Regions from separate parts of the Pseudofrankia saprophytica genome, predicted to be linked through region 2. Evidence: riboswitches for the same ligand, from Rfam matches in the RefSeq annotation. Region 2 holds a riboswitch; the other holds the start of a gene.
What was found. Region 2 has a riboswitch for ZMP and ZTP ahead of FRCN3DRAFT_RS0229590 (serine hydroxymethyltransferase). Riboswitches for the same ligand answer to the same signal wherever they lie in the genome.

Region 1: it holds a riboswitch for ZMP and ZTP, as region 2 does, so the genes downstream of both, FRCN3DRAFT_RS0204860 (phosphoribosylaminoimidazolecarboxamide formyltransferase) here and FRCN3DRAFT_RS0229590 (serine hydroxymethyltransferase) in region 2, are expected to answer to the same signal.

Annotation. Positions count from the first base shown of each region.
Region 1 is NZ_KI912266.1:1,106,819-1,110,962, reverse strand. It holds gene FRCN3DRAFT_RS0204870 (TetR/AcrR family transcriptional regulator) at 1-48, opposite strand, end outside; gene FRCN3DRAFT_RS0204865 (nuclear transport factor 2 family protein) at 145-978, shown strand; gene FRCN3DRAFT_RS0204860 (phosphoribosylaminoimidazolecarboxamide formyltransferase) at 1,008-2,153, opposite strand; ZMP/ZTP riboswitch at 2,188-2,270, opposite strand; partial or broken gene FRCN3DRAFT_RS57360 (HhH-GPD-type base excision DNA repair protein) at 2,438-2,533, shown strand; gene FRCN3DRAFT_RS0204855 (carbon-nitrogen hydrolase family protein) at 2,773-3,753, opposite strand.
Region 2 is NZ_KI912266.1:7,028,559-7,032,702, reverse strand. It holds gene FRCN3DRAFT_RS52040 (alpha/beta hydrolase) at 1-766, shown strand, start outside; ZMP/ZTP riboswitch at 877-963, shown strand; gene FRCN3DRAFT_RS0229590 (serine hydroxymethyltransferase) at 1,076-2,338, shown strand; gene FRCN3DRAFT_RS0229585 (aldehyde dehydrogenase family protein) at 2,423-3,808, opposite strand; gene FRCN3DRAFT_RS0229580 (AMP-binding protein) at 3,808-4,144, opposite strand, start outside.

The DNA of each region.
Region 1 (4,144 bases), 5.9 Mb from region 2:
GGCGGCGGCCAGGATGCGCTCGCGGTTGGCGACGGCGTTCTTCCGCACGGCTCTCACCTACCTCCGGTCCGGCCCTGCCGCCCTTGTAAACGAAGTCCAGACTCCGCTACTGTTGGCGGAGTCGCGACTTCGTTTGGAGGCTCGATGGTACCGACACCTGCCCCGGCCGACATCGTTCGCATGGTCACCGCCGGCGTGAGCCGGCTGGTTTCTGGTGATCTCGCACCGGACGAGCGGGAGCGTCAGCTCGACGCGCTCGCCGGCCTGTACGGGGAGCGGACCGACGTCCGGCACCCGTTTGCGCCGTTGGGTGATCAACCGCTGCGTACTCGTGCCGAGCTGCGCCAGCACTTCGCCGGGTCAGCCGGGCGAGTAGCCGGTGTTCGGTCGTTCGCACCGACGGAGATGGCCGTGCATCGGACGGCGGATCCGGAGGTGGTCGTCGTGGAGTTCACCTACACCGGGATGGCCGACCGCGGCGAGTTCGCCCTGCCGTGCGTGTTCGTGGTCCGTGTCCGTGACGGGCAGATCGTCGAATCCCGCGACTATGCCGACCACATCGGCCTGGCCCGAGCCTTCGGCCGGCTGGAGCCGCTGGCGCGGGCGCTCGTGGACGACACCGGCCGCGCACCCGCCGGGCCGACGAAGGCCCAGACAAGTCGGGGCCTGGCGCATCGCATGCACGCGGCGTTCAACGCGCTCGACCTACCGGCGGTCGACGAGATCTTCACCGCTGACTTCTACAGTCACCCGCTCCAGTCCCGTGGACCCGGCATGGTCAAGGAACGGTGGCTCGCCATGCGCACAGCCGCACCGGATCTGCGCACGGAGGTCGTTGACCTGGTCGCCGAGGACGACCGCGCCATGATCCGCTCCCGGCTGACCGACAACACTGGAGAACTCATCGAAGTCATCCGTGTCGCCGACGGACGGATCGCGGAACTGTGGGGCGCTCGCACCGGTCCCGTCGGGACATGAACTCGGTGCTGGAGGAAACCGAAAGAACGTCAGTGTCGGAACAGGCGCAGTCCGGTGTGGACGAGGGCGACCTCCTGATCGTGACAGGCGGCGATGACCTCCGCGGAGCGGATTGATCCGCCGGGTTCGGCCACGTAGCGCACCCCGTGACGGCGGGCGTGAACGATGTTTTCCGGGAAGGGCAGAGCGCCATCGGAAGCTAGGCTGACCTCGTCGAGCCGGCTCAGCCACTGGGCGCGCTCCAGGGCGGTCAACGGCGGGGCCCCTCCAGGCCTGGGTGGGAGGCCGGAACCGGCGGCGCCAGTGTCGAGGTACTGAATCTCGTCGTTGATGCTATCTTGGATCTTCGGGTTCTGGCCGATGTGCAGCGCTCGGACGCGGGGGTGGCGGCGTAGCCACCAGGTGTCGGATTTCGCTCCGGCGAGGCGGACGCAGTCCACCCGGGATTGTTGGCCCGCGCCGACGCCAAGCGTCATCCCGCCTCGGACGTAGGCGACCGAGTTCGACTGCGTGTGACGGGCCACGATCAGGCCAAGGAGCAGGTCGTCGAGGGCGTGGTCGGGCACCGTGCCGACGCGGACATCAGCCAGCGTCTGCCGGTTGGGCACGGCGTCGTCCCAGGTCTGGGTGAAGCGCATCCCGTGCACCTCACGGATCTCTCGGGCGGGCGGCCGGTGGGCAGGGTCGGCTTCCAGGACCAGGAACGTGCCGTTCTTCTTCGCGGACAGGGTCGCCACGGTCCCGGGCTCATAACCGGGCGCGACGATTCCGTCGCAGACCAGTCGGCGCAGCAGTACGGCCAGCTCCGCGTCGACCGGGGCGGAAACCGCGGCGAAGTCGCCGTAGGAGCTTTTCGGGTCAGTGTCGCGGGCCCGCACGTAGGCGCTCGTCAACATCCCCACCGGCGACGCGCCGAGCCCGTAGGTCTCGGTCATCGTCTCGTCGAGCGGCCCGGCGAGTGCGGCACCGGCGGGTGAGAGATGTTTGAAGGAGGCGGCCGCGGGCCGGCCCAGGGCATCGGCCGCCTCCCTGACGAGTTGCCAGGCCTCCAACGCGTCCAGCATGTTGATGTAGGAAGGCTGGCCGTGCAGGACCCGCACCGGCGGGCTGGCGTCGTCGACCGGGTTGGCCGTCGCCGGCTGCTGGTGGGGGTTCATGCCATACCGCAGGTCCATCGGCCGTCCTCACGTCGCGCGGAGTCATCTGCGCGTCGCGGGCCCAGGCGGTCGGCGTCGACGGTCTTCCGGCCGTTCCCCGGTGGTCATCCACCCGCGCCAGTAGCGGCCATGCGCAAATGTAGCAGCCACACGTCAGCCCGCGGCCGTCCTCGGCGGGAAAGGCGGATGACGGACACCGTCGCGGCCTGCTGTGGCCCTTTCACGGACGTGGCTGACCGACAACACCGTGATCTGGCCAGCGGCGAGGCGACCGCCGCGCAAGGGCCGGCTACCGTACTCACGTGGGACTTCACCTGAGCCAGAACGACGCGGCGGACGAACTGCTGACCAATGACCCGCTCGCGCTGCTGATCGGCATGGTTCTCGACCGGCAAGTCGGACAAACAAGGAACGGCTGGGGCCTCGTCTCCCGATCCGTGCATCGGCGACAATGAAACGTGGCGGCGCCCGGAGTACGGCCGGACTCGCCGACGGGCTTCTGCGACCTCGCCTTTCGTCTGGCTGCGCGGAGGATGCCGCCGGTGCGTCAGGGCACGCACCGCGGCGGCGCCGCCCGCCCGAAGCGTCTACCCGGGATGGGCGAAACGCTTCGGGCACGCCCGTCGAGACCTTCGTGTTAGAGCGAGCTTCGTTGTGCTCGAGGATCGTCGTCGACGACCGCGGTTGCGTACCTGCCGGCGCGGGCCGTTCGGCGCCAGGGGCGCGCGAGGCTTTCATGTTCGCGGTCGATATCGACGGTGGCGATGGCCGAGGTGGCGTGCGGTCCGCATCGGGTCGCCCAGTGACCGTCAGGCCCAGCGATTCCGGACGGCGCGGCGGCCGCGTCGACGGCGACCGTGGCATAGCTGATCCAGTAGCTGTTGGTGCTGGCATGCGCCTGTGTCTGCAGGCCGAAGGTGGTGCCATTGTCCATGGTGGAAAGCAACACGCAGTGAACGTCGGCTCGCTCGTACTCGGCGAACAGCTCCGGATACACGCTTTCCATGCCGAGCGCGCACCCGAACCGCACCTCGTCGACGTCGAAGGTGATCGGACTGATGCCGGGTGTGTACAAATAGCTGACCTTGGTGTTGGACAGCATCCGTTCGTCGTAGCGGGTGATGATATGGCCGTGGTCGTCGATCACGTAAAGGCTGTTGTGTGGACGATGTGGCTCGGTGAGTCGGTGCACGGCTCCGACGACTGTCCACAGCCGCAATGCCGCGGCGTGTTTCCTGATCGCCTCAAGCTGGCCGCGCTGGGCCGCCCAGTCGAAGCGGCTCCAGTCGGCGTCGGCCATGGTGGTCGGATCGCTGGACAGGATCCGCTTATTTGGCGAGCAGAGTGCTCCCTCGCAGAAATGAATGAGGCGAGCGCCTTGATCGCGGGCCTCGGTCATCAGACGACGTACGTCGTGGCCCACCCGTTGAAACGCTTCGGCATCACGCGGATCCGTCGGCGCGTCGAGCTGGGCGACCGAGATTCGGAAGGGATTGGTGTTCGGCATGGTGGTTCCCTCGGAGGGCTGGCGGAAGTGCCGAAGCGCGGCCGTGTAGGACTCGCCCGTCCTGCGCGCTCGTTCGCGCACGCGCTGCTTGAACGCCTTGTTCGCCGTCATCGGCTCTCCCGCGTCCCGACGTCGAGCACCCAGCGGCCGTCGACGTTCGAGACGAGCGGACCTATGACGACGATCCGAGGCCTGAGCCCCTTTGCCTCTCACCGTGGTCGCGCTGGGACGACCCTCCGAGGTCAGGCGTGGATCACGCCCTGCCCCCAGCTTAGCCCAGGAACGGCCTCGGCGACTTCACAGTCGCGCGCTGCGGCTGCTCTAGGACCTGGGTCGCGGCGCACCGAGCCTCGGCACAGGTCGACGGCCAGGGGGCGCCCTAACCGGCACCCGGACCCAGACTCTCTCGCGGAGCACGGCCATCGGCGTCGCCGTCGCCAGGCTCGCCGGCGGCAAGGTCGAGGCTAGGTACGCCGTGCGGGTCCGGCCACCTGTCACATCG
Region 2 (4,144 bases):
GACCCGGTTGCAGGCCCTGGGCTTCGAGGCGGCCTTCAACGCCTTCCTCGCCAGCTGCGCGAGCGACCCGAACTGCGGCTTCGGCCACGGCGACCCCGGGGGCGCCTACGACCGGCTGATCGCCCGGCTCGCCAAGCACCCGATCTACGCACAGGGCAAGGACGCCGACAGGACCCGGCCGGTCGACGACTCGACCGCGATCACGGCCGTGCTCCAGCTGCTCTACAGCGAGGAGCAGTGGCCGATCCTCGCGGTCGCCCTGGAGCTGGCCGACGAGTTCAACGACGGCTCCGTGCTGCGGTCGCTGGCGGACCAGGGATCCGGACGGCGCCAGGACGGCACGTACGACAACTCCTTCGACGCGAACACCGCCATCAACTGCGCCGACCAGACCTATCCAGCCGACCTCGCCGTCTTCCGGCGGTTCGTGCGCGATCTCTCCCGGGAGGCCCCGCGCTTCGGATCGTCCCTGGCGCTCGGCGGCATGACGTGTGCCTTCTGGCCGGTCCCGTCCGCCGACCGTTACACCGGGCCGTTCCGGGCCGAGGGCTCGCCGCCGATCCTGCTGGTCGGCACCACCGGCGACCCGGCGACGCCGTACCCGGAGGCACGCTCGCTTGCCGGCCAGCTGGAGAACGCCGTCCTGCTGACGTGGCGCTCCTACACCCACGGCGCCTACGAGGGCCCCAGCACCTGCGTCCACAACGCCGTCAACCGCTACCTGATCGACCTGGTCACGCCCAAGCCCGGCACCGTCTGCTCCTGACCGCCGGACAGCCCCTGACCGCTCCCGACTGCTCCGACCGCTCCTGACCGCGTCGGTCCGGTGCCCCCGCCGGGCGTGGAAAGCTCGCCAGGGGCGGGCGGCTAGACTTCAGGCCAAGTCGTGACTGGCGTGCTGGGGTGGAATCAACCACCGGGGAGCGACCGATCGGCACGGCACCGTGCGCCTGGGTGTCACCGGCGGACAGCGCCTGCCCACAGTGCGCATCGTCCGTCGGCGGCCCATGCGGACGACCTACCGGCGACGTGTGGACGCGGACGGGCCGGGCAGCCACATCCCTGGAGGTCTCCCATGCACGAGCCAGCCATCAAACACCTCGTCAGCGCCGATCCGGAGATCGCTGACCTGGTCGAGTCCGAGGCACGGCGGCAGTACGAGAAGATCCGCCTGATCGCGTCGGAGAACTACGTCTCCACCGCCGTTCTCGAGGCGGCGGGCACGATCCTGACGAACAAGTACTCCGAGGGCTACGTCGGCAAGCGGTACTACGAGGGCCAGCAGTTCATCGACCCGATCGAGGCGCTGGCCATCGAGCGGGCCAAGTCGCTGTTCGGCGTCGAGCACGCCAATGTCCAGCCATACTCGGGCTCGCCGGCCAACCTCGCCATCTACCTGGCGTTCCTGCAGCCGGGCGACACCGTGATGGGCATGGCGCTGCCGATGGGTGGCCACCTCACCCACGGCTGGTCGGTCTCCGCGACCGGCAAGTGGTTCCGCTCGGTGCGTTACAACGTCCGCCAGGACACCGGCCGGGTCGACATGGACGAGGTCCGCCAGCTCGCGCTCGCCGAGCGCCCGAAGGTCATCTTCGCCGGTGGCACCGCGATCCCGCGCACGATCGACTTCCCGGCGTTCGCCGAGATCGCCCGCGAGGTCGACGCGGTCCTGGCCGCCGACATCGCGCACATCGCGGGCCTGATCGCCGGTGGCGCGCATCCGTCGCCGGTGGGCTACGCACCGGTCATCTCGACCACGACCCACAAGACGCTGCGCGGCCCGCGCGGCGCGATGCTGATGACCGACGCGGCCCACGCCTCGGCGATCGACAAGGCCGTCTTCCCCGGCCTGCAGGGCGGCCCGCACAACCACACCACCGCGGCGATCGCCGTCGCGCTGCGCGAGGCGGCGACGGCCGACTTCCAGACGTATGCCCACCAGATCGTCGCGAACGCGGCGGCGCTGGCCGAGGCGCTCACCGAGCGCGGCTTCGACCTGGTTTCCGGCGGCACCGACAACCACCTGATCCTCGTCGACCTCACCAGCAAGGGCATCGGCGGCAAGCCGGCCGCGAAGGCGCTCGACCGGGCCGGCATCGAGCTGAACTACAACACCGTCCCGTACGACACCCGCAAGCCGTTCGACCCGTCCGGGCTGCGCCTCGGCACCGCCGCGGTCACCACCCGCGGCATGGGCCCCGGGCAGATGCGCCAGATCGCCGCCTGGATCGACCAGGCCGTCAAGGCCGCCGCGGACGACGACGAGGCGGTCCTCGCCCAGATCGCCGGCGAGGTCCGCGACCTCACCGCCGGCTACCCCATGCCGGGCTGGGCGTAACCGCTCGCCAAGCAACGACGTATCCGGCCGCCAGGCGTCTCGCCTGGCGGCCGGCCGCCGTTCGTCTGCTGGCATCGAGCAGGCCTAATCCCGGATGACGGCCTTGGTGCGCATCAGGAACTCGCCGAGGTAGCCGTCGTGCGGAACGTTCGGGCGCATCCAGTACGTCGGGTGGTCGCCGAGGTAGACGTTGCTGATCGACGGGTCGTCGACCAGCCGGTCCACCAGCCCGGCGTCCTCGGTGATCGCCGTGAGCACCAGTGTGTCGCGCAGCGGCCCGGCGCCGTCCTTCGCCGACCACGGCGCCACCCAGACGCACGGGAAGCCCAGCTCGATGCCGGTCTGCGGCGCGTCGGCGCGGTCCACCTGGAAGACGGCCGGGCGCAGCACGGCGCCGCCGCCGGGCAGCGGGTCGACGATCCCGTCGCCGCCGAGGCGCCCAGTGGCGTCACCGGCGTGGTCGAGCAGGTACTTCTCCACCGCGCGGGCCGTCTCGATCGGCTGGGTGGGCAGCACCGCTGCCTCGTCCTGCGGCGGCAGGCTCGGGAGCGCGGCCAGCCGCTCGGCCAGCGCCTTCGCGAGCGGGGTCGGGTCGCCCTCGACGTAGACCGCGGTCGTGTTCACGCACGCGGTGCCGCCCTCGTCGGCCACCGAGTCGACGATCATGTCCAGGTGTGGCCGCCAGTCCCCGCCGGAGACGAGGATCTTCGACCGGCCCGGCCCCTGTGGCAGCACCGTGCCGTCATGGGCGTACTTGCGGACCACCTCGTCGCCGCCGTAGGCCATCGACAGGTCCGCCGCCCGCAGGATGTCGTCGGCGACGGTGTGGTCGGTCGGCAGCAGCACCACCTGGTCGGCGCCGAAGCCGGCGTCGCGCAGCGCGGTGATCAGTCGGTACGGGGTCAGCGGCTCGCGGCGCGACGGCCGGACGGCGACCCGGTAGCCGAGCGCCAGCGCCTCCGGCCACAGCGAGTGCACTCCCGGGTGGTTGCCGGCCGCGTGGACCGCGAACACCTCGGCGCGCCGGGTCCACACAGCGCTTCCCTCGCGGGTCGCCGGGTCCCGCCAGCTCTCGACGGCGGCCGTCGGGCGGGCGCACCCGACATCCGAGCCGGCGCCGGCGAGGCTGCGCGCGATTCCCTTCACGGCCGAGCGCACCACGGAGATCGGCATCCCGGACATCCGGCTGACCAGGTGCGTGTACTCGTCGGTCGGGATCTCGGCGGGCGCGCCGTGCTCGAACGCCTCGGCGGCTCGGGCCAGCGCCGCGAGCCGCTCCTGCGCCGGCAAGGTCTGCGCCCCCCGCAGCGCGGCCATGGCGCGGTGCACGAAGAGGCGGGGGACCAGGCTCAGCTCGGCCATCGGCGTCCCCGTCACGTCGTTGATCGTCAGCCGTTCCCGCGACCGGAACGGCCCGCCCGGTCCGAGCGCGTCCAGCTGCAGCAGGTCGGTGCTGACCGGACTGGTCATCAGTACACCCCCTCGACCACCGTCTCCCCGCCGAACACGTGGACCGGAGTGACGTCGGCGACCGAGTCGCCCGCCTGTCCGGACCCCGGCGGGGGCTCGACGCGGGTGGCGAGGTCGCGTTCCAGGTTGTTCGGCAGCAGCGCCGAGCGGCTCACGTGGTTCATCACGACCTGCCCCCTGGCGCCGTACTCGACCGGCCGCAGCGTTTCCGGGTCGACCACCGAGAAGGTGACGTAGGGGGACGGCGGGTCGAACACGCACGGGTCGTCCGCCGTGAGCCCATGCCGCTCGACCGCCGCGCCGAGGACCATCGTGCTGCCGTAGCGGCCGTAGAGC